Regions from separate parts of the Blastococcus sp. SYSU DS0617 genome, predicted to be linked through region 2. Evidence: predicted binding sites of a transcription regulator. Region 2 holds the regulator's gene; each other region holds the start of a gene.
The links. Region 2 encodes LexA, which represses DNA repair genes until DNA is damaged. Its sites were predicted from a motif close to TCGAACANNTGTTCGA; they were not measured.
Positions count from the first base shown of each region.

Region 1: a site for LexA is predicted at 5,975-5,990, ahead of ACI793_RS12970 (DUF6504 family protein). Genes of this name have one in related genera too.
Region 3: a site for LexA is predicted at 3,729-3,744, ahead of ACI793_RS01530 (DUF222 domain-containing protein). Genes of this name have one in related genera too.
Region 4: a site for LexA is predicted at 3,235-3,250, ahead of dnaB (replicative DNA helicase). Genes of this name have one in related genera too.

Region 1 covers NZ_JBJHAO010000010.1:123,677-131,506, forward strand. The annotation lists gene ACI793_RS12935 (carbohydrate kinase family protein) at 1-451, shown strand, start outside; gene ACI793_RS12940 (flavin reductase family protein) at 448-1,104, opposite strand; gene ACI793_RS12945 (glycosyltransferase) at 1,101-2,261, opposite strand; gene ACI793_RS12950 (carotenoid biosynthesis protein) at 2,258-3,028, opposite strand; gene ACI793_RS12955 (phytoene desaturase family protein) at 3,076-4,746, opposite strand; gene ACI793_RS12960 (GNAT family N-acetyltransferase) at 4,748-5,350, opposite strand; gene ACI793_RS12965 (YbaK/EbsC family protein) at 5,347-5,859, opposite strand; gene ACI793_RS12970 (DUF6504 family protein) at 6,079-6,402, shown strand; gene ACI793_RS12975 (SAV_6107 family HEPN domain-containing protein) at 6,402-6,878, shown strand; gene ACI793_RS12980 (DNA polymerase III subunit alpha) at 6,952-7,830, shown strand, end outside.
Region 2 covers NZ_JBJHAO010000006.1:147,379-155,208, reverse strand. The annotation lists gene ACI793_RS09395 (hypothetical protein) at 1-583, shown strand, start outside; gene lexA (transcriptional repressor LexA) at 658-1,425, opposite strand; gene ACI793_RS09385 (LysM peptidoglycan-binding domain-containing protein) at 1,635-2,213, shown strand; gene ACI793_RS09380 (hypothetical protein) at 2,345-3,175, shown strand; gene nrdR (transcriptional regulator NrdR) at 3,626-4,108, shown strand; gene ACI793_RS09370 (vitamin B12-dependent ribonucleotide reductase) at 4,253-7,135, shown strand; gene ACI793_RS09365 (quinone oxidoreductase family protein) at 7,260-7,830, opposite strand, start outside.
Region 3 covers NZ_JBJHAO010000001.1:316,658-324,487, forward strand. The annotation lists gene ACI793_RS01510 (ABC transporter permease) at 1-730, opposite strand, end outside; gene ACI793_RS01515 (ABC transporter ATP-binding protein) at 727-1,653, opposite strand; gene ACI793_RS01520 (hypothetical protein) at 2,002-2,865, shown strand; gene ACI793_RS01525 (class F sortase) at 2,843-3,511, shown strand; gene ACI793_RS01530 (DUF222 domain-containing protein) at 3,748-5,370, shown strand; gene cobA (uroporphyrinogen-III C-methyltransferase) at 5,576-6,928, opposite strand; gene cobT (nicotinate-nucleotide--dimethylbenzimidazole phosphoribosyltransferase) at 6,928-7,830, opposite strand, start outside.
Region 4 covers NZ_JBJHAO010000003.1:174,361-182,190, reverse strand. The annotation lists gene ACI793_RS05455 (fatty acid desaturase family protein) at 1-762, shown strand, start outside; partial or broken gene ACI793_RS05450 (DUF7715 family protein) at 1,035-1,304, opposite strand; gene ACI793_RS05445 (nuclear transport factor 2 family protein) at 1,346-1,741, opposite strand; gene dnaB (replicative DNA helicase) at 1,783-3,153, opposite strand; gene rplI (50S ribosomal protein L9) at 3,810-4,265, opposite strand; gene rpsR (30S ribosomal protein S18) at 4,268-4,504, opposite strand; gene ACI793_RS05425 (single-stranded DNA-binding protein) at 4,546-5,043, opposite strand; gene rpsF (30S ribosomal protein S6) at 5,046-5,333, opposite strand; gene ACI793_RS05415 (hypothetical protein) at 5,553-6,587, opposite strand; gene ACI793_RS05410 (deoxyribonuclease IV) at 6,708-7,496, shown strand; gene ACI793_RS05405 (glycosyltransferase family 87 protein) at 7,567-7,830, opposite strand, start outside.

The sequences.
Region 1 (7,830 bases), on a different contig from region 2:
GGCCGACGGCGCGATGATCCGCGACCTCGTCGACGGCGCCGACCTGCTGTTCACCAACGAGTACGAGTCGCACCTGCTCCAGCAGAAGACCGGCTGGGACGCCGATGAGGTGCTCGGGCGGGTCGGCACGTGGATCACCACCCGCGCCAAGGACGGCGTGCTCGTCCGCCGGGCCGGGGCCGAGCCGATCGAGGTCATCGCCGTCCCGGAGACCAAGCCCGTCGAGCCGACCGGTGGCGGCGACGCCCTGCGCGCCGGCTTCATCGCCGGCCGCATGTGGGGTCTGAGCCTGGAGCGGGCCACCCAGCTCGGCTCGGCCGTCGCCACCGCCGCCGTCGAGGTCATCGGCACGCAGGAGTACGACCTGCCGCGGGAGAGCTTCCTGAGCCGCTTCGGCGAGGCGTTCGGCACCGAGGCCGCCGACGAGATCGCGGCGCACCTGCCGGCCTAGTCGTCGCGCAGGCGCTCCCCGATGGTGGGGTCGGCCGCCCACGTCCGGTAGGAGATGCGCGGGATCTCGCGCACCTCACCGAGGGTGGACCACTCGTTGCCGCCCAGGCGCGCCAGCGGCCGCAGGTGCTCGATGCGCGGCCGGCCGTCGCGCACGGCCTCGGCCCAGACGCTGATGTGCCGCACCCGGCCGAACACCACGGTGCTGTCCCCGAGCCGGACCGTGCCGTGCAGGACGCACTCGATGGACACGGGGGAGTCGGCCACCCGCATCGCGTCCACGGTCTCGGCCGGCTCCAGCCGCACCCCGGTGTGCTCCGCCTCGCTCTGGTCCGGCGGGAAGTCGGTGGCCGTGGCGTTGATCTGCTCGAACAGCGCCTCGGGCGTGAGGTTCACGGTGAACTCGCCGGTCGCCTCGGCATTGCGCAGCGAGTCCTTGCGGCCCACCGAGGTGAACTGCACCACCGGCGGGGACACGCACGCGACCGTGTAGAAGGAGTGCGGCGCCAGGTTGTGCACGCCGGACGCCGACCGGGTGCAGACCCAGGCGATCGGCCGGGGGACGACGACGGAGTTCAGCACCCGGTAGAAGGCACCGGTGTCCATGGCGTCGGGGTCGAAGGAGACGCGGTCGCGCGAAGCCGGCTGGGTCACCCGCCCATCCTCGCCGCAGCCGGACCGGGCGGCGCGGGCGGTGCGGTCGGCGCCGGCGCCACGGTCACGCCCCGGCCGCGCCAGCGCAGCGTCCCGCGCCGGTGCCCGGCGACCGAGCGCAGCATGAGGAGGTCCAGAGCCAGGACCGACACGGGGTGGGCCAGCGCGTCGGGCCAGACGCGGCCGCCGGTCGCGGCGGCGCTGACGGCCCGGCCGGCCACTCCGGCCGCGTATCCGACCAGGCCGGCGCGGGAGCCGCGCAGCGCCGCGGCCGGGGGCAGCACCCAGATCGCGGAGAGCACGCCGGCCGCGGCCAGCCCGGCGGCCGGCGAGCCCCCGACCGCGGCCCACAGCGACTTGCCGTAGCCCTCGCGCACGCCCGCCCAGCCGTCGTACATCCGGCACACGGCGAGGTTCGACCCGTCGACGACGACCCCGCGCCCACCGGCCGCCTTGACGGCACGCAGGAGGGCGACGTCCTCGACGACGGCGCCACGGACGGCGGCGTGCCCGCCGGCCCGCTCGTAGGCCGCGCGCCGCACGACGAGGAACTGCCCGTTGGCCGCCGCCAGGGACGGCCGGGGCGAGCGCTCGGCCAGCCGGAGCGGCAGGAACGTCGTCCACAGCCACTGCTGCAACGGCTGGACCAGCCGCTCGGCCGTGCTGCCGGTCAGCTGCCGCGGCCAGGGGGACACCAGGTCCAGCCCGGCGGCGTCCAGCACCGCGACGGCCGCGGCGACGGCGTCGGGCATCAGGCGGACGTCGGCATCCAGGAACACCAGCACGTCGGCGTCGGTCTCGGCCGCTCCCTGCGCGCACGCGTTCGGCTTGCCGAGCCAGCCCGGCTCCGGCGGCCGGGCGCGGACCAGCCGCACGCGCGGGTCGGGATGTCCGGCGACGAGCGCGGCGGTGCCGTCGGTCGACCCGTCGTCGACGACGACCACCCGGAGGTCGGGGACCCCTCGCTGGTCCAGCGCCGCCGCGAGGCAGTCGAGGACGTTCGCCGCCTCGTCGCGCACCGGGACGACCAGGGCCACCGTCCTGCTCACCGGTGCCGGGGCGGCCGGGGGGCGGCGCAGCACCGCGGCGTTCAGGGCCGCGTGCGCCGCGCCCGCGACGGACAGCGCCGCCAGCCCGCGCAGCAGCCGGCCGCTCACCGGTGCCGGGACCGCTGGACGGCGAGGACGACGAGCACCGCGGCACCCAGGACGGCGCCCCAGGCGGCCGATCCGGGCAGACCCAGCCAGCCGGCGTGCGCGAGCGCGCCGCCGAGCGTCATCCAGGCCATCGCGAGCAGCGGGGCGGCGTCACCGACCGCTGGGGGAGCGGCGGTGCGCTCGACGAGGACGTCGAGCAGCGTCATGAGGACCGCCCCGGCCAGCAGCCAGCCGGCCAGGTTGGTCAGCGGCACGGTGTCGATGCCGGGCAGCCCGGGATCGGGGTCCGCCCACGTCCAGTAGCCGGCGTCCACCATCTGCGGGTCCAGGACGACGTCCCAGGCGGCGAAGAGGGCCGCGGCCCACGCGATGCGGGCCGGCCGCCGTCGCGCCGCGCGCACCGGACGGGCCAGCCGGACGGCGAGCAGCCAGCTCGGCCAGGCCATCATCAGCCAGGCCAGCGGGACGAGGAACGGCACGCCGAGCAGGGTGGGGCCCAGGGTGCCGCTGTAGGTGTAGCTGCCGTAGGGGAAGCCGGTGGCCAGGCCGATGCTCTCGAACGCCACCGCGACGACGCCGACGAGCGCCAGCACGCCGACGCCCGTGCGCGGTCCCCCGCTCAGCCAGGCGTGCACCACCGAGAGCGTCGCGCCCAGCAGCACGATCGCCCAGCTGACCGCGTTCCGGGTGTCGCCGCTGGTGAGCGGATAGGCGATCGCCGTGCCCACGAGCGCGATCGCCAGCGCGAGGGGAGCTGCCCGCCGCACCCCCGATCCGTGCAGGACCGGTGTCCCCGGGGCCTCGGCCGCCGTCGTCACCGCGAGCCCCGGACGCGGCCGGCGACCCGGCGCACGACCCGGCCGGCCGCCGCGCGGGCGAGGGCGGCCCGCGACCGGTCGCCGAGCACCACCCGGGCCGCGCTGCGGCCGGAGTTGCCGGAGACGCCGCCACCCGGGTGCGTGGACGCGCCGGCGAGGTAGAGCCCGGGCAGGCCCGGCACCCGGTAGCCCGACAGCGCAGGCGTGGGCCGGAACCCGAACATGCTGGCCAGCCCCATCTCGACGTGCATGACGTTGCCGCGGGGCAGGGAGAGCTCCCGCTCGAGGGCCAAGGGGGTCTGGACGTACAGCCGCTGTACCGAGTCGGCGAAGCCGGGGGCGAACCGGTCGACCGCCCCGACCAGGCGCTGCGCCTCGTGATCGGCGAGGGCGTCCCAGTCGGCGCCGTCGGCCAGGGCGTAGGGGTACCACTGACCCCAGATCGTCACGACGTGGGAGCCGGCCGGCGCGAGCGTCTCGTCGCTGGCGGAGAAGGACATCGCCAGCGGCACCGGGTCGCGGGGGACCCGCCCGGCGCCCCAGTCGCCGTGCGCGGCGGCCAGCTGTGCGCGGTCGGTGCACAAGAGTTGCAGTCCCTGTAACGACTCCTCCGGGGTGGCGCCGGGATAGCCCGGGAGGGCGGTGGTGAGCGCCCGCACCACCAGCCCGAAGCCGTTGCCCACCGGCGGATCGGCCTCGGCCAGGACGGGTGGCGCCGCCTCGCCGGCCAGGCGACGGGTGACCCCGATGTGGCAGGCGGCGACCACGGTGCCGGTGGAGATGCGGCGTCCCGACTCCGTCTCGACACCGGTGATGCGCGGGCCGGTGCCGTCGTCGTCGACCAGCAGGCGGGCGGCGCCGTCCCCGAGCACCACCCGTCCGCCGTCGGCCTCCAGGCGTCGTCGCAGCGCCGCGGTGAGCCCGCCGGAGCCGCCGACGGGGTGCCCGGGCGGGACGTCGTGCAGCAGCGCGACCCAGCCGACCATGGCGGCGGTGCCGGGCTCGGACATCGGTGGCCCGGACTGGGCCCCGAACCAGGCGAGGGCCGCCTTGAGCCGCTCGCTCCGGAACCAGCGGTCCAGCAGGGCGTCGCCGGAGCCGAGGAAGTCGATGGCGAGGTCGCCGCCGGGCGTGCGCGGCCGCCCGTCCCGGGGTGCGCCGAGCGGCCAGAAGGAGCGGACCAGGCCGCCGGCGCTGGGCCGGCGGCCGAACGAGGCGACGACGGCGCGGCTGCGCGGACCCCAGACCGCGACGAACTCGCGGTAGGCCGCGGCGTCGTCCTCGCCGCACGCCGCCGCGATCGAGGCGCAGGTCGCGTCCAGGTCGACGGAGAACACCAGCGGCCGACCGTCCGGGCCGGGGTCCCCGGGGGCCGGGGCGGGGGCGAAGCCCCACGGGTCGCAGTCCAGGTAGCGGAGACCGGATGCGGCGAGGTCGAGCTCCTCCACGATGCCGCTGTGCCGGATGATCACGTGCGCGCTCGAGCCGCGGTCGACCCGCACGCCGGGCCAGCGCTCCACGGTCGACACCGCGCCGCCGAGCACGTCGTCGGACTCCACGACCTCGACCGACAGCCCCGCGCGCGCCAGGTAGCAGGCGGCGACCAGGCCGTTGTGGCCGGAGCCGATCACGACGACGTCGACGGCGGTGTCGGAGAGGGTGATCACCTCAGCTGTTCGCCGGCTGCGGGTCGCGCGGATGCATGGGGAGCTGGACGCCGAGGATGGCGAACGGCCGGGGGTCGCCCGGGAAGTGGTAGCCGCGGGCGAGGTCGACGAAGCCGTCGGCGTGGTACAGCCGGAACGCCTTCGTGTCGGCATCGGGGGTGGAGAGCAGGGCCACCGGGGCATCCGCGTCGGCGACCAGGGCGTGCAGCAGCTGCCGGCCCAGTCCGCGGCTCTGGTGGTCGGGGTGCACGTGCAGCTCGCAGACCTCGAACGCGCCGGGCAGCCACTTCTTCGCCGTCCGCCGGTCCAGGGCCGCGCGCACCTGGTCGTGCCACCACTGGCCCGGCGCGATCAGGTAGCCGTAGCCGAAGCCGACCAGCTGCTCGGCCGCCTCGCCCCCGCCCGCCCCGGTGGCGGCGAACGCCCCGACGGCGCGGAAGCCGGACCGGTCGGTGTGCTGCATGGCGTAGCCGTAGCGGCCGGCCACCACCCCGGGCTCGTACCCCATGGCGAGGCCGTAGATGGCCAGCGCCTCGTGCATGTGGTCGCGCAGCCAGGGGACCGGCAGCTCGACGATCCGGGTGTCGGGTCGGGTGTCGGTCACGGGCCGACCACTTCCGCGGCCTCGGGCAGGTCCGCGCCGACCTCGGCGGGGGTGCCTGCGGTGAGCCGGAGGAGCTCGTCGTAGGTGGTGGGGAACACCGTGGCGGGGTGGCCGGCGGCGGCCCAGACCTGCTCGTGGCGGGCGAGCTCCACGTCGACGAGGGTGCCGAGGGGTTCGGGGTGGCCGATCGGGGCGACGCCGCCGATGGGCTGGCCGGTGACCCGGCGGACCAGCTCGGCCGGCGCGCGGGAGACGGAGTCCACGCCGAGCAGGGTGGCCACCTTCGACTCGTCGACCCGGTGCGCGCCGCTGGTCAGGACGAGCAGGGGCTGGCCGGCGGCGACGAAGACCAGGCTGTTGGCGATCGCGCCCACCGGCACGCCGAGCTCGGCGGCCGCCGCCGCGGCGGTGCGGACCTCGGCCGGGAGCACGCGCACCTGGCCGGTCGCGCCCGCTTCCTGCAGCAGCCGGCCGACCGCGGCGACCCGGGGGTGCGCGGGCGAGGACATGTGCTGATCCTGCCACCGGTTCCGGCGGCGTGCGGAACCCCTCCCGCCACACGGGCGCGCGACACGCGGCAGTCGTCTTGACGACGTCCCCGGGCTCCGGTCTACTGGTCCTCGTTCGAACACGTGTTCGAACGAAGAGACGCCGTTCGCACCGATCCCCGGCCTTCCCCACGGGGTGGTGCGGACGGCGGGGCGCTGGAGACGTTGGGGAGGTCCGTCATGAGCCGGGTGCTCGGTGAGGCCGTCGATCGGGTCGGCGAGGAGGTGCAGGTGGAGCGGGGCGCACTCGGTCCGCTGCAGTTCTGGCGCGGGCAGTCCCGGTACCTCGTGGGGGAGCTGCTCGACTCGTGGGTGGAGACCTCCCCCTGGTGGCAGCGCGACGCCGGGGGCGGGGGCGCGTCGGCCGATCTCGTCGCACCGCGCGAGGTGTGGCGGGTGGAGGCGGTGCGGGCCGGGCGCTCGCGGACGGACTTCGCCGGCGTCTTCGACCTGTCCTGGGACGCCGCGGGAAACCGCTGGTGGCTCGTTCGGGTGCACGACTGATGGGCGCGCGACCCCTGATGGCCGATCAGCTGCCCCTGCCCCCGGCGCTGCCCGCCGCCGCCGTCACGCTGCTGGACCAGGCGCACCGCGGGTTGGTCGAGGCCGCCGGCTGCACCGACGCCCGGCAGCGCTACGCCACCGCGCACCTCGGGGCGCTGCGGGCCGCGGCCGCCGTGCTGGCCGCTCGCACCCGTCCCGAGGGTGGGCGCCGCCGTCCGCGCAGCGCCTGGGTGCTGCTCGAGCAGGTCGCCCCGGAACTGGGGGAGTGGGCCACGTTCTTCGCGGCCGGCGCGGCGAAGAGGGCCGCCGCCGAGGCGGGGCTGTCCTCCGCGGTGAGCGAGCGCGAGGCCGACGACCTCGTCCGGGACGTCGGCACCTTCCTCGCGGTCGTGGAGAGATGCCTGGGGGTCCGCGCCGAGCCTCCCTACCCGCGCCCCCGGGTCGTCGGCGGCACCTCGTCCGAGCCGCGGAGGTGAGCGAGCTTGCGAGCTCACCCGGAGACACAGCATCACCGGGAACGCGGTCGGCGAGCGCCAGCGAGTTGACCGCGTGATCGACCCCTTCGTCCACCTGCACGTCGCGTCGGGCTACTCCATGCAGTTCGGGGCCAACCACCCCGCCGACCTGGTGGCGCGCGCCGCCGAGCACGGGATGGATGCCCTGGCCCTCACCGACCGCGACGGCCTCTACGGGACGGTCAAGTTCGCCCTGGCCTGCCGCGCGGCGGGAATCCGGCCGATCTTCGGGGTCGACCTCGCCGTCGCCCCCGCGCTGGACACCACCGTGCCCCCGGCGCTCGCGCACGCCCTCGGCGGCGCGGCATCCGGCGCCCGGGCGCCCCGGTTGCACGCGTCCACCCCGCCGGGCACCCGCCGGGCGCCCGCCCGGGGCGGGGCGGCGGTCGACCTCCGGCTGCCGCGCACCACCTTCCTGGCCCGGGACGGTGCCGGCTGGGCGTCGCTGTGCCGGCTCACCAGCAGCACCCACCTGCGCGGCACCCGCGGCGAGCCGGTGAGCTCGCTGGCCATGGCCGCCGAGCACGCCACCGGCCTGGTCGCCCTGCTCGGTCCCGACTCACCGGTGGGGCGGGCGCTGGTCGCCGGCCGCACCGACCTCGCGGCAGTACTGCTGGACACCTGGCGGGCGGTCTTCGGGGCGGACCTGGTGCTGGAGGTGGTGCACCACCGCGGCCGGGGCGACCGGCAGCGAGCGCAGGCGATGCTCCGGTTCGCCGCCGAGCAGGGCGTGCCGGTGGTGCTCAGCAACGCGGTCCGGTACGTCGACGCCCTGGACGCGCCCACCGCCGACGTCCTCGACGCCGCCCGCCGGCTGGTCCCGCTGGACCTGCGGCACGTCGACCGGCGCACCGCCGAGGGCTACCTGAAGTCGGGCAAGGAGATGGCGCAGGTCGCCGAGGACCTCGTCGGC
Region 2 (7,830 bases):
CGCGCCCGACGGCACGCCGTACCTGGTCACGAAGGACGTGCTGGGGTCCAGCGGCGTGTACCGGCCCACCGGTCCGCTGTCGGCCGAGGCGACCGTTCCGATGGAGCGGGTGGCGACGGTCAACATGACGCTCACCGGCACCCCCGGGGGCCCGGTCGGACGCGCCGGGCAGCTGCTCATCACCGGGGGAGCGGTAGCGGGCGACGGGCACGCGCTGGCGTTGCGCACCTACACCGATGCCTACGTGTGGCCGCTGTCGGGCCCGGATGTCGTGGGCGCCCTGGCCGGGACCCCGGTGCGGGTGGCCCTGCCCGAGTCACCCCAGGGCGAGGCGATCAGCTTCACCGGGGACGACCAGCAGCTCGTCGTCGCCAGCGAGGGTGTGCCCAGCGACGTGGTCGTGGTGCCGATCCCCGCGGTCACACCGGCGTCCGCCGCGGCGCCGTCCGACGGCCCGGTGCCCAGCCTCACCGAGCTCACCAGCTCGGGCAGGTCGCCGGTGACCTCTGCGCTGATCGCGGTCGCCGTGGCGACCCTCGTGGTGTGGCTGGTTCCCAAGCTGCGCCGCCGGCCGCGGTCCTGAGCCACCGCGGCTGCCGGCACCCCGTCCGGGCGACCGCCCGCGCGTGCGGCCGGTGACCCGGACGGGGCCCGGGATCAGACCCTGCGCAGCACCGAGACGACGCGACCCAGGACCGTCGCGTCGTCGCCGGGGATCGGCTCGTAGGCCGGGTTGTGCGGCAGCAGCCAGACGTGCCCGTCGCGCCGCTTGTAGGTCTTGACCGTCGCCTCGCCGTCGATCATCGCGGCGACGATCTCGCCGTTCTCCGCGGTGGGCTGCTGGCGCACGACGACCCAGTCGCCGTCGCAGATGGCGGCTTCCACCATCGAGTCGCCGACGACCTTGAGCATGAAGAGGGTGCCCTCGCCGACCAGCTCGCGGGGCAGCGGGAAGACGTCCTCCACCGCCTGCTCGGCGAGGACGGGCCCACCGGCGGCGATCCGGCCGACCAGGGGCACGTACGTCGGAGCGGCGAGCGGCTCGTCGGTGCCGGCCACCGGCTCGGCGAGCGGCGCGACGGGACGGGACGTGTCGCCCGGCAGCCGGACGTCGAGGGCACGCGGGCGGTTGGGATCCCGACGCAGCCAGCCCTTCTTCTGCAGGACCGAGAGCTGGTGGGCCACCGAGGAGGCCGAGGAGAGGCCGACCGCCTCACCGATCTCGCGCACCGACGGGGGGTAACCGCGCCGGTCGATGGAGTCCCGGATGACCTCCAGCACCCGGCGCTGGCGCTGGGTCAGCCCGTCGCCGTCGGCGCCGCGGTCCGGGAAGGAGCGCACCGACGCGGTGCCGTTCTCCGTGTCCGGTTCCGACGCCGTACTGCGCGTCCGTCGGCCACCCGACGTCCCGCTGGTCTCCGCCACGTCTCCTCCTCGCGGGCTGCCGGTGCAGCCGTGCTGGTCGCGTCCTCCGAACCGTAGCGCCGATCGCGCCCGCTTTCAAACACGTGTTCGAAGAAGGTGGCCGTGTCGGGTCGCTTCTGTCGGCGGCGTCCGGTAGACATCGCACAGACGTCCGATTCGAACAGCCGTTCGAAGGCCGTGGTGGACGTGCGGGGTCGGGAGGAGAGGTCGTGGGAAGCGTGGCGCAGGCCGTGGTGGAGTTCGACGAGGCGGTGCAGGCGCCGTGGCGCCCGCCGCTGGCGGGTGGAGCCGGACGGCAGGGGCGGTTGCGCGCGGTGCCGGACCTGCGGCACGACCCGGCGCCCCCGGCCCCGGGTACCGGGCGCTCGGTGGCCGGATCTGCGGCCCACCGGACGCATTCGGCTGCCGCACAGGTGCGCAGGCCGGTCCCGGCGGGCTCGACGACGCCGCGACGACCGGCGCCGCCCCGCGTCGCGGGCGATCCGTGGGTGGCTCCGACGCTCCGGCTCACCCGGCGTGCGCGGCGGCTGGGTGTGGTGCTCGGCCTGGCGATCGGTGTCGCCCTCGGCTCCTGGGTGGGCTCGGTCGTCGGCGGGGGTGAGGACGGCGGTCTGCGCCTGGCCGGGGAGAGCAGCGTCGTCGTGCAGCCGGGCGACACGCTCTGGTCCATCGCCGGCGCGGTCGCGGACGAGGGGGACGACATCCGCGCCGTCATCGCCGAGATCCGGGCCCTCAACGAGCTCCCCGACGCCACTCTGGTCCCCGGTCAGCTGCTCGTCCTGCCGTGACCGGGGCGCCGACGCGCACCGGACGGCTGCGCGACAGGGCAACACCTCTCCAACCTGGGGCGACGACTTCGTCAATCATCAGCCCGGGCGCCTTCACTCACCGTCGTGACCCGAGCGCTTACGGTCATCGCGTGTCAGGTCCCATGGAGAGCCGCGCCGCTGTGTTCACCCGTTCGCCCCAGTCCGTCGAGGTCTACCAGGCGGGTACGTGGTGGCGGGGCGAGCTGCTGGGCTGGCGGCACGACGCCTCGGGAACCTGTCAGATGTGGGTCCGGGTGGTCGCGGGCGGCGTCGAGGAGACGGCGTGGATCGACCTCGGCGCGCTCCGCCTGCCCGAGCGGAACCTGTCCCCGGCCACGGAGCCCAGCCGCATCGACTCCCGCGTGAAGCAGGAGCTCCCGCCCGCCCAGGCGATCTCCGCTCTGCGGGGCCGTCCGGTCAGCGGGACCGCGGAGACCACCGCCGCGCTGCCCATGATCCGTGACGAGGCCCCGGCCCCTGCGGGGAGCGTCGCCGCCGCGGTGCCCGCCGCATCCGGTACGCGCACGGGTGGACGCCGACGCGCTCCGGAGGACGCGGGCGTCCAGGTCGTCGTCGCAGCGCAGGTGCCGGTCCCGGCCGGCCGTCACCGGGCACCCGGCGACGAGGGGCGGCACCGCGCCGCCGACACCGAGGTGTTCCCGGCGGTCGCCGACGAAGCGGAGCCGGTGGCGGCCGTGTCGGCGGAGTCGCGCCCGGAGACGGAGTCGCGCCGCGTAGCCCGTCCGCACGTCGGCGCCGGGTGGGCGGTCCCGTCCGCGCGCACGGCGCGCCCCGAGGAGTCCTTCGGTCGCCCGGACGTCTGCACCGGCCGCATCGACGCCGAGCCGGACCTGCTGACGCGTCCGATGCGACTCGGCGACCTCGGTCCGTCCTCGAACGCACGACGTCCGCGAGTGGGCGGGTCCCTCACCGGCGTCTGACGTCTCCACCGGATCACCGCACGCCCGGCGTGACCCGCCGACGTCCGTCCGGTACTCCATCGCGGCCGCCGATCCGGAGCCGTCAGCCCGTGCGCGCGCCACTCGGCGGCCCGTGTCCGTTCTCCGCGCGCTCCGCGGCGGACGTCGCCGAGCCGGGTGCGGAACGGTTCCGCACCCCGCCCTCCGGCGCGTCTCCGGGCGTGTCGTGTGACAGGTGGAGTGCCCTGTTCCTGCGGGTGACAGCCGGGTCAGGGCGGAACACGCCGACAGAGACATCGCTTGCACATCTAGTGGGGCCCGGCTTAGGGTTCCACTAGATCTAGTAGTTACAGAGCTGTAAGCCTTGTCCACAGGCCAGTCCTCAGGTTCTCCCCGCGACGTCCACCGGATGTCCCCAGGAGGGTCCACAGGACGACCCGGGCGAGGAGCCGCGAAGGGAGGTGGACCGCGATGCGCTGCCCGTTCTGCCACAACCCCGACAGCCGGGTGATCGACTCGCGGGAGGCCGACGAGGGGGCCACCACCCGTCGTCGCCGTTCGTGCCCCCAGTGCGGCCGGCGGTTCACCACCGTCGAGGAGGCCGTCCTCGCCGTCGTGAAGCGCAGCGGCGTCAGCGAGCCGTTCAACCGCTCGAAGGTCGTCGCCGGCGTGCGCCGGGCCTGCCAGGGGCGGCCGGTCGACGAGGACCAGCTGGCGCTGCTGGCCCAGCAGGTCGAGGACACCATCCGCGCCACGGGCGCGGCGGAGGTTCCCGCTCACGAGGTGGGGCTGGCCATCCTGGGCCCGCTGCGCGAGCTCGACGAGGTCGCCTACCTGCGCTTCGCCAGCGTCTACCGCGCCTTCACCTCGGTGGCCGACTTCGAGAAGGAGATCGCCGAGCTCAAGGCCCGCCCCGCGGGCGCTGCCGAGACCGGGCCGCCCGGCGGCTCCTGAGAACTGTCAGTACCGACCGCTAGACAGCACGTCGGGCACGTCGATCGCGGCTCTTCCCCAGCCCTCCGATCCACCACCGCGCGGCTCCACGGCGCGCATCGAGCACCACACCAAGCACCACACGACCAGGGAGAGCTCCACACCATGACCGAGACCGACGACCGCTTGGCCGGCACCCGCGCGCGGCGCACGCCCAAGGCGCCCAGCCGCAAGGGCCTCAAGATCAAGCGCGTCTTCACCACCGCCGGTGTGCACCCCTACGACGACGTGACGTGGGAGCGCCGCGACGTCGTCATGACCAACTGGCGCGACGGCTCGATCAACTTCGAGCAGCGCGGTGTCGAGTTCCCCTCCGAGTGGAGCATCAACGCCACAAACATCGTCACGACCAAGTACTTCCGCGGCGCCGTCGGCACCCCGCAGCGCGAGACCAGCCTGCGCCAGCTCATCGACCGGGTGGTGCTCACCTACGGTGCGGCCGGCCGCGAGCACGGCTACTTCGCCACCGAGGGCGACGCCGAGATCTTCGAGCACGAGCTGACCTGGATGCTCATGCACCAGTACTTCAGCTTCAACTCGCCCGTGTGGTTCAACGTCGGCACGAGCTCTCCCCAGCAGGTCAGCGCCTGCTTCATCCTCGCCGTCGACGACGAGATGGACTCGATCCTCAACTGGTACCGCGAGGAGGGCCTGATCTTCAAGGGCGGCTCCGGTGCGGGCCTCAACCTCTCCCGCATCCGCTCCTCCAAGGAGCTGCTGTCCTCCGGCGGCACCGCATCCGGCCCGGTCAGCTTCATGCGCGGCGCCGACGCCTCCGCCGGGACCATCAAGTCCGGTGGCGCCACCCGGCGTGCCGCGAAGATGGTCGTCCTCGACATCGACCACCCGGACATCGAGGAGTTCATCGAGACCAAGGCGCGCGAGGAGGACAAGATCCGCGCGCTGCGGGACGCCGGGTACGACATGGACCTCGGCGGCAAGGACATCACCAGCGTCCAGTACCAGAACGCCAACAACTCCGTGCGCGTCTCCGACGAGTTCATGCGGGCCGTGGAGGAGGGCACCGAGTTCGGCCTCCGTGCCCGCATGGACGGCTCGGTCATCGAGACCGTCGACGCCAAGACCCTGTTCCGCAAGGTCACCCAGGCCGCCTGGGAGTGCGCCGACCCGGGCATCCAGTACGACGACACGATTAACGACTGGCACACCAACCCCGAGACGGGCCGGATCAACGCGTCCAACCCGTGCTCGGAGTACATGAGCCTGGACAACAGCTCGTGCAACCTGGCGTCGCTGAACCTCATGAAGTTCCTCAAGGACGACGGCACCTTCGACTCGAAGAACTTCGTCAAGGCCGTCGAGCTGGTCATCACCGCGATGGACATCTCGATCTGCTTCGCCGACTTCCCGACCGACCCGATCGGTGAGACCACCCGCGCCTACCGCCAGCTGGGCATCGGCTACGCCAACCTCGGCGCGCTGCTCATGGCGACCGGCCACGCCTACGACTCCCGGGGTGGCCAGAGCCTGGCTGCGGCGATCACCTCGCTGATGACCGGCACGGCCTACCGCCGGTCGGCGGAGCTCGCCGGCATCGTCGGCGCCTACGAGGGCTTCGCCCGCAACGCCGACGCCCACGCCCGGGTCATGCGCAAGCACGCCGCGGCCAACGACGCGATCCGCCCGGTCGGCGCGGACGACGCCGACGTGCTGCGTGCGGCCACCCAGCAGTGGCAGGACTGCCTCGAGATCGGCGGCGAGAACGGCTGGCGCAACGCCCAGGCCTCGGTGCTGGCCCCGACCGGCACCATCGGCTTCATGATGGACTGCGACACGACCGGCATCGAGCCGGACTTCTCGCTGGTCAAGTTCAAGAAGCTCGTCGGTGGCGGCTCGATGCAGATCGTCAACCAGACGGTGCCGCGGGCGCTGCGCAGCCTGGGCTACCAGGAGGAGCAGATCGAGGCGATCGTCGAGTACATCGCCGAGCACGGCCACGTGGTGGACGCGCCGACCCTGCGCCCCGAGCACTACGAGGTCTTCGACTGCGCGATGGGCGAGCGGGCCATCTCCCCGATGGGCCACGTCCGCATGATGGCCGCGGTGCAGCCCTTCATCTCCGGCGCGATCAGCAAGACGGTCAACATGCCCGAGACGGCGACCATCGAGGACGTCGAGAAGATCTACTTCGAGGGTTGGAAGGTCGGCCTCAAGGCGCTGGCCATCTACCGCGACAACTGCAAGGTCGGCCAGCCGCTGTCCGGTGGCAAGGGCAAGAACGACGGCACCAAGGAGGAGGTCGCGGTCGAGGCGGCCGCCCCGACGGCGCTCTCGCACCCGGTGCGCAAGCGGCTGCCCAAGAAGCGGACGAGCGTCACCACCTCGTTCAGCGTCGCCGGCGCCGAGGGCTACATGACCGCGGGCATGTACGAGGACGGCAGCCTCGGTGAGGTGTTCCTGAAGCTCGGCAAGCAGGGCTCGACCCTGGCCGGTGTCATGGACGCCTTCTCGATCGGCATCTCGCTGGCGCTGCAGCACGGGGTGCCGCTGGAGACCTACATCGCCAAGTTCACCAACATGCGGTTCGAGCCGGCCGGCATGACCGACGACCCGGACATCCGGATCGCCCAGTCGGTCATGGACTACATCTTCCGTCGCCTGGCCCTGGACCACCTGCCCGTCGAGAAGCGGGCCGGCCTCGGCATCTTCACCGCCGAGGAGCGGGCCGCGCAGGTCGCCGGCTCCTACGGCACCTCGGCCAGCACCCCGGCCGTGACCGAGGAGGAGGAGGTCGACCTGGAGCAGCTGCGTGGCTCCGCGCCGATCGAGACCGCGAAGGTCGAGGAGAAGGTCACCCCGGAGGGCCCGAAGTCGGTCAAGGAGGCCCACTCCTCGGCCGAGCTGCTCGAGCTGGTCACCGGGACCGCCACCGACGCGCCGCTGTGCATGACCTGCGGCACGAAGATGCGCCCCGCAGGCAGCTGCTACGTCTGCGAGGGCTGCGGCTCCACCAGCGGCTGCAGCTGAGGTAGCCCGGGGAGCGCCAGCACCGCGCTCCCGTGAACGTCCACCGGCCCGGTCCCTCCTCGAGGGGCCGGGCCGGCGGCGTGTCCGCGGTCGGGTGCGCTTCCTGCGACGAGCCGGACGGCGCCTACGGGGTGAGGACGACCCGCCCGACCGCCTTGCGGCTCTCGATGTACTCGTGCGCCGCAGCCGCCTCGGCGAGCGGGAAGGTGCGGTCGACGAGGACGGTCAGCCGGCCGGCGGCGACGTCGTCCACCAGGTCCTGCACCATCGCCTGCACTCGCGGCGTGGTGATCTCGCCGCCCAGGTAGACACCGGTCAGCGACTGGTTCAGCCGGCCCAGCACGCCGGCGTCGAACGGCGAGAAGTCCCGCCCGGCGTTCCCGACGGTGATGGCCCGGCCGCGGCGGCCCAGGCAGGCGACGGACTTCTGGAGGGTCGAGCCACCGACGGAGTCCACGACGAGGTCGACGCCGCGTCCGCCGCCGAGGGTCCGCACCTCCTCGACCCAGCCGCTCGTCGAGTAGTCGACGGCGTGGTCCAGGCCGAGCTCGGCCAGGGGCTCGAGCCGGGCGAGCGACGACGCGGTCGCGATGACCGTCGCCCCGGCCCGCTTGGCGAGCTGGATCGCGGCCACGCCGACGCCCCCGGCGCCGGCCTGGACGAGGACGGTCTCGCCCTCCTTCAGGCGGCCGAAC
Region 3 (7,830 bases), on a different contig from region 2:
CGGCGACCGTCGTCCCCGTCCGCCAGGAGTCGCCGAGCTCGAGGGTGACCGCGGAATCGGGGAGGAAGGCCGAGCGCAGCCCGAGCCCGATCCAGTAGGTCGGGAAGACCTGGGCCACGGCCTGCACCCAGCCCCACAGCGCCTGGATCGGGAAGAAGATCCCCGAGATCGCGGTGAGGAGCATGACGGGGAGCATTCCCCAGGTGCCGACCTTCTGCGTGCTCGGCACGACCGAGCCGATGATCATGCCCAGCGGCAGCGTGGCCAGCAGCCCGAGGACGACGACCCACGCAACCGTCAGCCAGCCGCCGGCGCCGCGGTGCATCAGGTCGTCGAAGAGCAGGAAGCTCGGCACGAGGATGGTCAGCAGCGACGGGAACAGGCAGAGCGAGTGGTAGGTGATCTGACCGGTCACGTAGCCCTGCATGCCGTGGGGGAGGGCCTTGTGCCGCAGCAGCGTGCCGTCCTCGCGTTCCATGGCGAGCGCGAAGGCCGGGCCGATGACGACGCCGAAGGCGAGCAGCGCACCGAGGATGCTGGGCAGCGCGTAGGTGGGGTACATCAGCTCGGTGCCCTCGAGCTCGTTGTCCCGGTTGAACCAGAGGAACACCAGGGCCCCGACGGCGGTGAAGAGGTAGAAGGCCTGGTCCTGCGGGCTGCGCAGGCTCAGCACGAACTCGGTCCAGCCGCGGCGGAGACCGAGGCCGGTCGCATGCCGGGTGCGGTTCACCGGGCCACCTCCTGGAGTCGGGGCGTCGTCGTGGGGTCGGACTGCGAGCGCTGCACCATCGCCAGGTAGGTGTCCTCCAGGCTGGCCTTGCGCACCTCGAGGTCGGTCAGCGCGTCGCCGTCCTGCTCGAACAGGCGTCGGACGAAGCCGACGACGTCGTCCGTGGGGTGCACGAACCGCTCCCGGCCCCGCGCCCAGCGCACCTCGGACGTGCCGGCCACCTGGCGGGTCAGTTCCTCGGCGCTGCCGTCGGCGACGATCCGGCCGCCGTCGAGGATCAGGATCCGGTCGGCCAGCTTCTCGGCCTCGGCGAGGTCGTGGGTGGTCAGCATGATGCTGGTGCCCTCGAGGTCGGAGAGCCGGTGCACGAGGTCGTGGAAGTCCCGCCGTGCCTGCGGGTCGAACCCGGCCGTCGGCTCGTCGAGGAAGAGCAGCTCGGGGCGGCCGATGATGCCGACGGCGACGTCGAGACGGCGCCGCTGGCCGCCGGACAGCGTGCCGATCCGCCGGCCGGCGTGCTCGCCCAGGCCCACGGTCTCGAGCAGCTCGTCGACGTCGTAGGGGCGCGTGCGGTCGGGGGTGGAGTAGGGGACGAAGTACCCGCCGAGCGACTGGAGCAGGGCGCGCGGGGTCCACCGGCCGTGGTCCCGCCAGGACTGCAGGACCACCCCCACCCGGGCCCGCCAGGCCTCGCTGGCGTTCGCCGGGTCCTCGCCGAGCACCCGCACCTCGCCGTCGGAGGGGAGCCGGAAGCCCTCGAGGACCTCGATGGTCGTGGTCTTGCCGGCCCCGTTCGGGCCCAGGAGGCAGACCACCTCGCCGGAGCGGACCTCCAGGTCCACGCCGGTCAGGACGTCGTGCGAGCCGTAGGACATCCGCAGTCCGCGGACGGAGACGACCGGATCGTCGGAGTCGGGGTTCATGCGCCTCACCTCTCGGGTCGGCGCTGATAGTAGGAGTGCTACATCGACAGCACAACCACGTAGCGCCGTGACGTCAGCGAGGGCCAGGGGCGCGGCGACGCTCGTCGGGAGTGGGAACGGTCCGTCTCGCTCCGCCTGCAGGCAGTGACGGCACACCCGGGCTCACAGCAAAAGCCCAGGTCCGGACTGGCGGGCACGGGTGGCCCTTCGGACAGTGAGTGCGCTCACTCACCTGTTCGTAACCGGGAGTCACACTTGTCTCAGCGCCGCCGCCCCTCCAGTCCGCGACGCGGGCACCGCGTCCTCGTCGCCTCCGGCCTCACCGCCGCGCTGGTCACGGTCCCCGGAATGGCCGCCGCCAACGAGGCCGAGCCGGTCGAGCAGGTGACCGCCTTCCTGGAGGGCCTGGCCGCCGAAGCGCCGTCGGACGGGGCGGCCCCCGGTCTGCCGGCCTTCGAGGTGCCCCCGGAGATCCGGGCTGCGTTCCAGCAGCTGGCCGATGCAGCCATGCTTCCCGAGAACTGCGTGGACGGCGTCGCGGACGCGATCGAGCTGATCCTGGGCGGCCTCATCGCACTGCCGCTCGAGCTCGCCGACGCGCTCGCGGCGCTGCTGGAGCTGCTCGGCGGTGGCGAGGGCCTGCCGCTGCCCGACGAGCTCGCCGTCATCGAGGACCTTCTCGACCAGCTCCTCGGGGGCCTGGCCGGCGCCGCTCCGGGAGCTGTCGACGAGTCCGCGGCCGCTGACCAGTCCGCCGCCGAGGGCGAGGCGGCCCCGGAGGGCGCCGCCCTGCCGCTGGTCGGAGACGTCGAGGGGCTGCTCGGCGGGGAGGGTGCCCCGGAGGGCGAGGTCCCGGCCGAGGAGACGCCCGCGCCGGAGACCCCTGAGCTGCCCACGCTGACCCTGGTCGACGGCCTGGTGGCTCTCGGCGAGGCGCTCGCCGCGTGCATCCCCGCTCCGCCCACCGAGGAGCCCGAGCCGGAGCCGGAGACGCCGGTCGTCCACCCCACGCCCGCGCAGCCCGCGCCGCACGCCCCCGAGCCGGTGGCCCAGCCGGTCGCCTACCTGGGTTACGCGCCCACGGGTGCCGACGCCCCCCGGGCCGACGACACCTCGGTGCCGCTGACCGCCCTGGGTGGCGGACTGGTGCTCGTGGCCGCCGGTGCGGCTGGATACGGGATGCGGGGCCGTGCGGTTCGTACGCGGGATTGATCTCCGCGCCGCCGGCGCCTTCCTGGTGGTGCTGGCGGCCGGACTGGCACTGCTGCTCGTCGTCTCCGGGCGCCCGGACGCGGACACCGCTCCGCGACCGGCTCCCGGGGCGTCGGCGCCGCTCGCCGGCGAGGCGCCGGCCCTGGCCGGCGAGATGGTCGCCACCGGTGCCATCCAGCCGGCCTCGCTGAGCATCCCGGCGATCGACGTGGACACGATCGTGGAGTCCCGCGGCACCGTGCAGTACGAGAACCCGTTCACCGGCGCCCAGGTGGACGGCTACGGGGTGCCGGAGTCGATGCGCACCACGTCGTGGTGGTCGGACGGCCCGCTGCCCGGCTCGGGTCAGATGGCGGTCATCCTGGGGCACCAGCAGGCCTCCGGGGGTGCGGTCTTCGATCGGCTGCACACCCTGCGACCCGGGGACGAGGTCAGCCTGCGCGACGCGAACGGTGCGGTGCTGCGTCTGCAGGTGCTGGGCGAGCCGGTCACCGGGCTGGACAAGGCGACCTCCGCGCTGGCCGACACGCTCAACGGCCACCCGCCGGAGGCCGACGTCGCGCTGGTGACCTGCGGCGGCGAGTTCGTCGAGGACGCCGGCACCAGCACCGACAACACGGTGGTGTTCGCGACCGTCGTTCGCTGAAGCCGTGGGGCCGTGGGGCCGTGGGCCGTGGGGCCGTTGGCCGTGGGGCCGTGGGGTCGTGCGGTCCTGAGGTCGTGCGGTCGTGAGGTCGTGCGGTCCTGAGGTCGTGCGGTCCCGAGATCGTGCGGTCGTGCGTCGATGGAGCCGTGCGACCGAGGTTCGCTGAGCCGTGAGGCGGCCGCGCTCTTGGCGTGAGCGCGGTCAGAACTGTCATACCCCGAACGTATGTTCGACCCGTGCCGACGAACCTGCTCCAGCGCTCCGTGGTGGAGGGTGCGCTGCTGGGCCTGCTGCTGCAGCGGGCGCCGTCGGTGCAGCGGTTGCCGGTCGGCCTGATGACCGCCGACGAGGCGGCAGCCGAGCTGCAGCGGGTGCAGGCGCGCAAGGCCATGGACGCCGCCTACGAGGCCGAACTGGTCATGGCGCTGGCCGCCGCCCGGCCCGACACCGATGACCCGCCGCCCGGGCATCCGGGTGCGCGGCGGCGCGGTGGTGGCTCGCCGGTGCCGGGGACGTCGGAGTTCCTGCCCGACGAGCTGGCGATGGTGCTCAACTGCTCCCGCGCCTTCGCCGCCGGGGTGCTGTCGGACTCCTACCAGCTGGTGGAACGGATGCCCGCGGTGCACGCCGACTGCACCGCCGGCCGGTTGGATTGGTACCGAGCGCGGGTGTTCGCCGACGTCCTCGGTACGGCCACCGACGAGGTCGTCGCGGTCGTGGTGCCCGCGGTGCTGCCCCTGGCGGCCGGCCTGTCGGCGGGGAAGCTCCGTAAGCGGCTGGTCGCCGCCGCCGAGGCGGCGGACGAGGAGTTCGCCGAGCAGCGGCGCATCGAGGCCGAGCAGCGCGCGGCGGTGCGGCTGTACCAGACCGGCGACGGCATGTCGGTGCTGACCAGTGAGCTGCCCTCGCCGGTGGCCGCGGCGATGTGGTCGGTGATCGACCAGGCCGCCCAGCTCGCGAAGACCACCGGGGACGACCGGCCCATCGGGATGCTGCGCACCGAGGCGCACGCCGCGCTGGTGCTGCGCACCTGGGACACCTCCCGCCCGGCCATGACCGGCCACCTCACCGTGACCGCACCACTGTCAGCCCTGCGCCCGCCGAACCAATCCCGCACCGCGGCCCAGGAGACGCCGGCCCAGGTGGCGCGGACCCAGCTGATGCCGACCTGCGAGATCCCGGCCCGAGAGGCGCCGGCCCGGTCGGCGCCGGCCGACGAGGCGCCGAACCGGGCGGTGGAGCGTGCGGCAGCCGGCGCGGCGACCCCGGCCGTGAACGGCACCGCCATCACCGCCGCCCACCTGCGCGAACTGCTCACCCAGCTCGGCGCACTCGGCGTCCAGGCTCCGCCGGGCGGCAGCCTGGAGGCGGCGCTCGTCGACGACGACGGCGCGCTGCTCGCCACCACCACCGCCGCAGAACTCACCCGACTGGCCACCCGCGGCTGCCCCACCCACGGACGTGAAGCCACCTGCCGGTGCCCGGTGGTGGGCCCGCCGCCCGAGGCGCGCGGCTACGACCACACCCCCGCACAGGAACGGTTCATCCGCCTCCGCGACCGCACCTGCCGGCACCCCGGCTGCGGCCAACCCGCCGGACGCACCGACGCCGACCACGTCGTCCCCCACGACTGCGGCGGCCGCACCACCTGCCAGAACCTCTGCTGCCTGTGCCGCACCCACCACCGGCTCAAGACCTTCGCCCGCAACTGGCGCTTCCGGATGCACCCCGACGGCACCCTCACCGTCACCACCCCGTCCGGCATCACCCGAACGACTCGACCACCGGGCCTGCGCGCACAACCCGCGCTACCGGGGCCGCAACCGGTGCCGGTTGTGGAGGAACCGCCGCCCTTCTGAGCGGGACCCGCACGGCCACGTCGCCGACACCCCACACCCGCTCGACCACGTGCTCCAGGCGCCGTTCCGAGCAGACTCGGTGCCCCGGGCTGCCGTTGTGAGGAGACGTGATGCCCCAGGCTCGCCCTTCCGAGAAGGCCTGTCGCCCCCAGGCCGCCCTGCCGAGGACGCGACCCGGGCCACTACCCAGGAGGTGGGCGAGAGCTCAGCTGGGCGTGCTCGGGTCCGGTGACAGCGACACGACGGGTCCGACCACCCACACGGCCGGCGGCCGGATGTCGGCCGTCGCCAGGGTGGCGGGCAGCTCGGCGAGGGTCGTCCGCACGGTGCGCTGCGTCGGTGTCGAGCCGTCGCTGACGATCCCGACGGGCGTCGAGGGTGCCCGGCCGTGCTCGACCAGCGCCGCGGCGATGGCCGGCGCGGTGTCCACGCCCATGAGGACCACGACCGTGCCGCGCAACCGCGCGATCGCCGACCAGTCGACCAGCGACTGGGGATGGCCGGGCGGCAGGTGGCCGGAGACCACGACGAACTCGTGGGTCATCCCGCGGTGGGTGACCGGGATGCCGGCGAGCGCGGGCACGGCGATCGCGCTGGTCACCCCCGGCACCACCTCGACGGGCACGCCCGCGGCCAGGCAGGCCTCGACCTCCTCCATGCCCCGGCCGAAGACGAACGGGTCGCCGCCCTTGAGTCGCACCACCCGCTTGCCGGCCAGCGCACGCGTCACCAGGAGGTCGTTGATCTGCTCCTGGGCCATCGAACGGCCGCGCGGCAGCTTGGAGGCGTCGATGACCTCCACCTCGTCCGGCAGCGACGCGAGCAGGGACAGTGGCGCCAGGTGGTCGGCCACGACGACGTCGGCCTGGGCCACCGCCTGCCGCCCGCGCACGGTGATCAGCGCCGGGTCACCCGGGCCCCCGCCCACCAGCACGACGCCGCCGGCGCGGCCGGACATCACGTCCCGCGAGGCGCGGTCGGCGATCGTGCCGTCGGTCAGCCCGGAGACGACGGCGTCGCGGACCGCGATCGCCCGCTGGGGGTCGCCGCCGCCGTGGACGCCGACGACGAGATCGCCGTGCCGGCCGGTCGCAGGCGTCCAGACGCTGGAGGAGGCGCGGTCATCGGCGCGCGCGCAGAAGATGCGGGCGCTCTCCGCCTCCGCGGCGACGGCCGCGTTGACATCCGCGTCGTCGGTCGCCGCCACGGCGTACCAGGCGCCGTCGAGGTCGCCCGGCTCGTAGCGCCGGCGCAGCCAGGTGAGGGAGCCCGGCGCGACGAGCGCCTCGAGGGCGGGGGTGACCTCGGGGCTGACGACGGTGACGCGCGCCCGCGCCTCCACCAGCCCGGCCACCCGGCGGTGCGCCACCTGCCCGCCGCCGACGACGACCACCCGCCGGTCCAGCAGCCGCAGGCCGACGGGGTAGACGGGGCCACCCGGGCCGCTGGGCCCGGCAGCCCGCACGGGGTCGGCTGCACCGGCGGGCCCGGGAGCCCGCTCGGGGTGGGCAGGACCGGCAGGTCCGGGAGTCCGCGCGGGGTCGGCAGGAGTGGCCATCAGCTCTTCTCGGTCACGCCGGCGGAGTCGAAGGTGGCGACGTCCCGCAGCGCCCGCGCGGCGCTGGTGACGAGCGGCAGGGCCAGCAGCGCCCCGGTGCCCTCACCGAGTCGCAGGTTCAGCCCCAGCAGCGGGCGCAGGCCGAGCGCGTCCAGCGCGACGGCGTGCCCCGGCTCGACCGAGGTGTGCCCGGCCAGCGCGTAGTCGAGCACCGTGGGACACAGCGCCGCGGCGACCAGCGCCGCCGAGCCCGCGATCGCGCCGTCCAGCAGGACCGGCACCCGTGCGGCTGCCGCGCCGAGCACGAAGCCGGCCAGGCCCGCGTGCTCGAGGCCGCCCACCTCGGCGAGCACCGCGAGCGCCGCTTCGGGGGTCGTCGGCCGCGCGGGCACGCGGGCCACCGCGCGGCTCACGACCTCGACCTTGCGTGCCAGCGTGGGGTCGTCGATGCCGGTGCCCCGCCCGGTCGCGGCGGCCGGGGTGGCGCCGGTGAAGGCGCAGACCAGGGCCGCCGAAGCGGTGGTGTTGGCGATCCCCATGTCTCCGGTGATCAGGCAGCCGCCGTCCGCGGCCAGCGTCGTGGCGACCTCGATGCCCGCCTCGACCGCCTGGCGCGCCTCGTCGACTGTCATGGCCGGACCGACGGAGAGGTCGGCGGTGCCCGGGCGCACCTTGCGGTCGAGCAGCGACGGCGTGGCGTCCAGCGGGACGGCGACGCCGACGTCCACGACCACGACCCGCGCGCCGAGCCCGGCGGCGAAGGCGTTCACCACCGCGCCGCCGGCCACGAAGTTGGCCACCATCTGCGCCGTCACCTCCTGCGGCCACGGCGTCACGCCCTGGGCGTGCACCCCGTGATCGCCGGCGAAGACGGCGACGGTGGCCGGCTCGGGCAGCGGCGC
Region 4 (7,830 bases), on a different contig from region 2:
GGCATCATGCGCGTCGACGAGGACCAGCCGTGGCACCCGCTGTACCTGGCCCAGCCGGTGTGGAACTTCGTCAACGCCTGCTTCTTCGAGTACGGCATCGCGGCCTACGACCTCGAGCTGGGCAAGAACCTGGCGACGAAGAAGCGCCGCTCGAACCCTGAGTTCCGCGCCGCCACCAAGCAGGTGCTGAAGAAGATCCGCAACCAGGCGACCAAGGACTACGTCCTGCACCCCGCGCTGTCGGGTCCCTCGTTCCTGCCCACCCTGGCCGCGAACTTCACCGCCAACGTCGTCCGCAACCTGTGGTCGCACTCGGTGATCATGTGCGGGCACTTCCCCGAGGGCGTCGAGACCTTCGAGAAGGCCTCCATCGACGGCGAGACCCGCGGCGAGTGGTACCTGCGGCAGATGCTCGGCTCGGCGAACATCTCGGGCAGCAAGGCCATGCACATCCTGACCGGCAACCTGAGCCACCAGGTCGAGCACCACCTGTTCCCCGACCTGCCCAGCAACCGGTACGCCGAGATCGCCCCGCGGGTGAAGGACATCTTCGACCGCTACGGCCTGACGTACCACTCGGCGCCGCTGCCGCAGCAGGTCGCTTCCGCCTGGCACAAGGTGATCCGGCTGTCGCTGCCCAACGACTGGCTGGCCGAGACGCGGCCCTCGAACCTGCCCTCCCAGCTGGGCAAGCTCTGGAAGATGACGACGGGTGGCAAGAAGGTGCGCCGCGCCCTGCAGGCCCGCCCCGCGGCCGCCTGACGCACGCCGGTCCACGGACCGGTGTACCCGAGGGGCCCAGAACCGCGATGGTTCTGGGCCCCTCGGGCTTTCTGCTCCACCCGTCGTGGCGGGCCGCCGCGCAGCCGGCGATGTTTCCCGTGGAACCGATGGTCAGCGGACCACCGGCGACCGCAGGTGCACGGAGTCCAGCCGCCGGCCGACGACGGTCCCCGGCGGCCAGACCTGGGCGTAGCGGATGGTCTGCTCGACCTCATCTCCAGCATGTCCTCGAAGTCCACTGCGCCGAGCACGTCGGGCCCCATGCCGGCGGCCACGAAGTGGGCCTCCAGCGCCGTGCGGACGTCGTCGTAGGTCAGGTCGAGGTCCCGCACCAGCGCGGTCGTGGTGGCCCGCAGGGAGTTCAGCCCCGAGAACGCCCGTCCGCAGCCACAGCCACCCGCCGGATCCCTCCGATCGGTGGCGCAGACGAACCCGGCGAACACCAGCTCGCCCTCGATGGCATGGCAGAAGTCCCCGTCGCGGTCACCCTGACCGTCGCGGGTCGCAGTCAGCAGCAACATGGCGCCACCCTGGCGGGCGGGTCCGACAGTTCGGGCGACCCTCAGCTCACCAGGGTGCCCTGGTGGTAGACGACCTCCCAGTCGTCCGCCGTGCGCCGCCAGATGGTCGCCCGGCGGGTGAGCCGGCTGCCCTGTCGCAGGTCGTAGGTCAGCAGGTAGGTCTCCGGCCCGACGGGCAGGCAGTGGAAGTCGCCGGTCTCCCAGGGGTCGTCCGTTCCGCCGCGCTCGTGCCGTTCGCGGACGGTCGCCAGGACGAACTCGCGGCTGTACCGCCGCCCGGACGCACCCACCTCCTCGAACTCGGCCGCCGCCTGGCGGTCCAGCTCCTCGGCCGAGGTGCCGAGCTCCGGGTGGTGGAAGAGCGGTTCCCGCGCCGCCAGCTCGTTCCGCACGGCCGCGAGCGCGGGGTCGGTCACCCGCGACGGCTCCTCGTGCACGGTCCCTCCTCCGCCCGCCGACCGGGCCGTCCCGCCGGGGATCAGCTGGCCATGTCCACGAAGCGGCTGTAATGGCCCTGGAAGGCCACCGTGACGTTCGCGGTCGGGCCGTTGCGGTGCTTGACCAGCATGATGTCGGCCTCGCCGGCCCGCGGGGACTCCTTCTCGTACATGTCCTCGCGGTGGATCATCATGACCATGTCGGCGTCCTGCTCGATCGAGCCGGACTCACGGAGGTCGGACAGCATCGGCTTCTTGTCCTGACGCTGCTCCGAGCCACGGTTGAGCTGTGACATCGCGATGACCGGGACCTCGAGCTCCTTGGCCAGCAGCTTCAGGGCGCGGGAGAACTCCGAGACCTCCTGCTGGCGGCTCTCCACCTTCTTGCCCGAGGTCATCAGCTGCAGGTAGTCGATGACGATGAGCTTGAGGTCGTTGCGCTGCTTGAGCCGACGGGCCTTGGCCCGGATCTCCATCATGGTCATGTTCGGCGAGTCGTCGATGTAGAGCGGCGCATCGGCGATCTCGCCCATCCGGCGGGCGAGCTTCGACCAGTCCTCGTCGCTGAGCGAGCCGGCACGCATGTGGTGCAGCGGGACCTTCGCCTCGGCCGACAGCAGACGCATGGTGATCTCGTGCTTGCTCATCTCGAGCGAGAAGATGGCGGCGGGCATGTGGTGCTTGACCGACGCCGAGCGCGCGATGTCCAGGCCCAGCGTCGACTTGCCCACACCGGGTCGGGCGGCGATGACGATCATCTGGCCGGCCTGCAGGCCGTTGGTCAGCTCGTCGAGGTCGCGGATGCCGGTGGGCACGCCCCGGCTCACCCCGCCGCGGGAGGCGATGGCGTCGAGCTCGTCCATCGTGGGCTGCAGGACGTCGGCGAGACGGGAGTAGTCCTCGCTCATCCGCTTCTCGGTGACGTCGTAGATCTCCTGCTGCGCGCGGTCGACGATGTCGTCGACGTCGCCGCGCCCACCGGCCGCGCCGTAGCCGAGCTGCACCACGCGCGTGCCGGCCTCGACCAGCCGCCGCAGCACGGCCTGCTCGGCGACGATGGCGGCGTAGTAGCCGGCGTTCGCGGCCGTCGGCGTCGACTGGATGAGCGTGTGCAGGTAGACCGCGCCGCCCATCTTCGACAGCTGGTCGGTCCGGTTGAGCTCCGCGGCGACGGTGATCGCATCGGCCGGCTCGCCGCGGCCGTACAGGTCCAGGACGACGTCGAAGATGATCTGGTGCGCCGGACGGTAGAAGTCGGCGCCGTGCAGCACCTCGACGACGTCGGCGATGGCGTCCTTGCTCAGCAGCATGCCGCCGAGCACCGACTGCTCGGCCTGCACGTCCTGCGGGGGCTGCCGGTCGTACTCCGGCGCCGACGCCATCGGCCGGCTGTACTCGTCGGCCACCGCCACGGGGATACCTCCACATCCTTGCGGGCGCGCCCGCGAGCCACTCACCGTGGGGAAGCCGGGAGTTCGGCGGGCGCCGCCGTACCGAACGAGTGTTCGGATGATTGCTACCGCCGGGCACTGACAGTTCGTGCCCGGCGGCAGCTGGGAGGGACGTTAGGAACCCGGAGCGGCGGCGTCCAACACCTCGATCTGCACAACATGTGGACAAGTCGGTGGACGGAGGCGTGTCGACATGTGGAGACGGCCGGGGACACGCTGGGGTCGGCTTCCGGCCACGAGCCGGTCACCTGCGCGGACGTCGTCCCAGGCCTGTGGACAGGAAGTTCCCGGAAAGTTTTTTCCGCCGCTGGCACGCGTGGTGTCGACGGGACGAGGGGGAGCCGCGCAGAGCCCCGAGTCCACCGCCGGCTCCACCGGCGGGGGAGGCCGACGCGGCGACATCGGCGACATCGGCACGGCCTCGACCGCGCGGGAGTGCGACGTCGGCGGTCCCGCACGGCAGCGGCCCCGTGGGCGTGCGACATCGGCCATCTCCCGGGCGGAACGGCGCACGCCCCTCCGGCCCCTGAGGTGCCCGGGAACGCCACGAGGGGCGCCGGACCGTGGTCCGACGCCCCTCGGGGACGGTGCACGCGCTCAGGGCGCGCTGAGCCGGTTCAGCCGGCGACGACCTCGATCGGCAGCGAGGTGCTGACCTCGGGGTGCACCCGCACGGTGACGGTGTGCTGGCCCGTGGTCTTGATGCTGCTGGGCAGCTCGATGCGACGGCGGTCCAGCTCCGGGCCACCGGCCGCGGTGACCGCAGCGGCGACGTCGGCGGTGGTGACCCGGCCGAACAGGCGCCCGCCGTCACCGGCGCGGGCCGGCACGCGGACCTTGAGACCGGACAGCTGCCCGGCCACGGCCTGCGCCTCCTCGAGCGAGCGCACCTCACGGGTGGCGCGGGCCCGGCGGAGGGACTCGACCTGCTTCTCGGCACCCCGGGTGGCCTTGATGGCCAGCCCGCGGGGCAGGAGGTAGTTGCGGCCGTAGCCGCCCTTGACCTCGACGGTGTCGCCGGAGGACCCGAGACCGGTGACCTCCTGCGTGAGGATCAGCTTCAGAGTGCTCATGATCAGCGCGCCGTCGAGGTGTAGGGCAGCAGGGCCATCTCGCGGCTGTTCTTCACGGCCACGGCGACGTCCCGCTGGTGCTGGCTGCAGTTACCGCTGACGCGGCGGGCACGGATCTTGCCGCGGTCGGAGATGAACTTCCGCAGCAGCGTCGTGTCCTTGTAGTCGACGTAGGTCGCCTTGTCCTTGCAGAACTGGCAGACCTTCTTCTTGACCTTGCGAATGGGTGGCTTGGGCACCGGAGTACTCCAGAGAGTTCAGTGGAAGAGGGATCGAGGGATCAGAAGGGCGGCTCGTCGGAGGGGCCGGCCGGCGTCGACCAGGGGTCGCTCGCACCGCCGCCACCGCCGCCGCTGGAGCCGCCGAAGCCGCCGCCACCGCCGCCGCCACCGAAGCCGCCGCCACCCTCACCGCGGGAGGCCTTGGTGACCTTCGCGGTGGCGTAGCGCAGCGAGGGGCCGATCTCGTCGACCTCCAGCTCGATGACGGTGCGCTTCTCGCCTTCCTTCGTGTCGAACGAGCGCTGCTTGAGCCGCCCGCTGACGATCACCCGCGAGCCGCGGGTGAGGGACTCGGCGACGTTCTCGGCCACCTGGCGCCAGACGTTGCACCGGAGGAACAGCGCTTCGCCGTCCTTCCACTCCTGCGACTGACGGTCGAAGGTGCGCGGCGTGGACGCCACGGTGAAGTTGGCGACGGCGGCACCCGACGGCGTGAACCGCAGCTCGGGGTCCGACGTCAGGTTGCCGATGACGGTGATGACGGTTTCGCCGGCCATGCTCAGTGGGCCTCGGGGCGCATCAGCTTCGTGCGGAGCACCGACTCGTTGAGGTTCAGCTGCCGGTCCAGCTCCTGGACGGCGGCCGGCTCGGCCTGGATGTCGATGATCGCGTAGATGCCCTCGGGCTTCTTGTCGATCTCGTAGGCCATCCGGCGACGGCCCCAGATCTCGGTCTTCACGGTGCCACCGGCGTTCGTGACCACGGTCAGGAACCGGTCGAGCGAGGGCGCGATGGTGCGCTCCTCGAGATCGGGGTCGAGGATGATCATCAGTTCGTAATTGCGCACGGAGAACCCCACCTCCTCTGGTCTCAGCGGCCGCAGGGGATCTGCAGCAGGAGGGTCGTACATGCGTTGCGCGCCCCGACGAGCTCGTGGAGTGCCGGAACGCGCGGGCCCAGGCTACCAGTGCGCGGCCTCCCTGCCCCGGGCGTCGTCCACAGGAGCCCGGGAACGGCAGCGGCCGCCGTCCCGGGGAGGGACGGCGGCCGCGGCGACGGCTCGGGGCTACTTCGCGGCGCGGGAGGCCTGGTGGGTGCGGACGAGCGCAGCGCTGACGGCGGCCAGGGCGACGACCGCGACCAGCGCGGCGGCCGGCAGCGGGGCGGCGCTGGCGGCGGTGTCGGCGGTCGTGTCCAGGGTCGAACCCTCCTCGTCGAGGTCGGACCCGTTCAGCCCCGCCAGCTGACCGAACACCGGGACGGTGGCGCCGTCGTAGGTGCCGGCGAGACCGCCGGAGCCCGAGCCGGCCGAACCCGTGGCGCTGCTGCCGGACCCGAGGAAGCGGGACGGGTCGAAGGCCGCACCGGCCGAGTCCGTGCCCGGACTGAGCTGGGCGGCGCCCGCGCCGGTCGGGTACGCGTACTGGTTGCCGGGCACGCCCTCGACCGGCGGCGCGGCCGTCGGCTCCGGGGCGGGTGCCGGCGCAGGGGCCGGGACAGGAGCGGTGGACGGCGGGGTGCTGGTCGGCGGCGGCGGAGTGGGCAGCACACCGGCGGGAGGCGCGGGCAGGGTCAGCGGCGGGAGCTGCGGGACGTTGACGCCCGACAGGTTGGGCAGCGGGACGAGCGTGTTGACCACGAAGGGCGTGGGGGCGGGCAGCGGGGGCAGCAGGCCCAGCGCCGCGTCCGTGAGCACCGAGGTCAGCGAGGCGTTGCTCTGCAGCCGGTAGGTGTAGGTGATCGAGCAGGTCAGGCAGGTGCGGTCGAACGTCTCGGTGACCGAGGCCCCCGGCGCCAGCACCCGCCGGCCGGACGGCAGGCCGAGGGCGACCTCGGTCTTGGCGGTGACGGAGACCAGCGCGGGCAGCAGGCCGCCGCCGACCTGGACGGTCTTGTCCTGGATCTCGTTGACGAAGGTGACCGTGCCGCCGCCGTCGACGGAGACGACGGGCGGCGTGAGGTCGCGGATCGGGACCGTCACGGCCGGCGCGGCGCCGGCCGCCGGGGCCAGCACGACGGAGGCGGCTGCGACGGAGAGCCAGCCGAGGACCGCGACGGCGACCCCGCGCCGTGCGCTCCGGTGGATGCGACCGGTTGCCATGTGCCCCGAACCTCCGACTCGACCTGCTGCTGGGTAACCCCCGTCACGCTGCAGCAACGATGATGTGTGATCGGGGTTACGGCTAAACCTGCGAACAGGGAAGAACTAGGGTTCGACGGCGTGGCCAACCACCCGATCGGCGTACACGTGGGCTCCGCGGACGAGGGACCGCTCGCGGCGGCCGCCGAGATGGACGCCGACGGCGTGCAGATCTTCCTGACCGACCCGCAGAGCTACAAGGCGCCGAAGCCGCGGCCCGACGAGGCCGACCTCCGGGCTTCCGACGTCGCCGTCGTCGTCCACGCGCCGTACATGCTCAACGTGGCGTCGACGAACAACCGCATCCGCGTCCCGGGCCGGAAGCTGCTGGCCCAGCACGCCGCGGCGGCCGCGGCGATCGGCGCGACCGGCCTGGTCGTGCACGGCGGGCACGTGCTGGCCACGGACGACCCCGCCGCCGGCGTGGACAACTGGCGCAAGACCTTCGCCTACCAGGCGAAGGACGGGGGCTTCGCCTGCCCGCTGTTCATCGAGAACACCGCCGGCGGCGGGAACGCCATGGCCCGCGAGCTCGAGGCGATCGCCCGGCTGTGGGAGGCGATCGGCGAGTTCGGCGCCGGCTTCGTGCTCGACACCTGCCACGCCTGGGCCGCGGGCTGGGACCTCGCCACCGCGGTGGACGACGTGCGGGCCATCACCGGGCGGCTGGACCTCGTGCACCTCAACAACAGCCGGGACCCGCACGGCTCCAGCCGCGACCGGCACGCACCGCTGGCCGGCGGGGAGATCCCGACCGAGCTGCTCCTGGAGGTGGCCCGCGCCGCCGACTGCCCGGTCGTCCTGGAGACCCCGGGCGACGCCGCGAGCCACGCCGAGGAGATCGCCCTCGTGCGCAGCGCGCTGGGCTGACCGCCCGCCGTCCTCCCTCGCGGTACGGCGTCCTCCCTCACGGTGGGCGGTGGGGGAGGACGCGCCACGATCAGGGAACCTGATCCCGGACGGGTCGTGGCCGCGGTGACGCACGGAGGGCGTCCGGGGCACGGTCGAGCACTCCGCCCGCGGGGTCGTCGACTCCCGGCCAGCTGGTCCGGACGACGTCCCGGTCCGGCTGCAGCACGTCCCGCACCACCAGGGCCATGAGGACGACGACGGCGACGTCGCGGATGCCCACGGCGAGGAAGAACCACTCGACCTCGATGCCCCGGTTGTCGACGCCCAGGTAGTGCAGCATCGTCGCCACCCA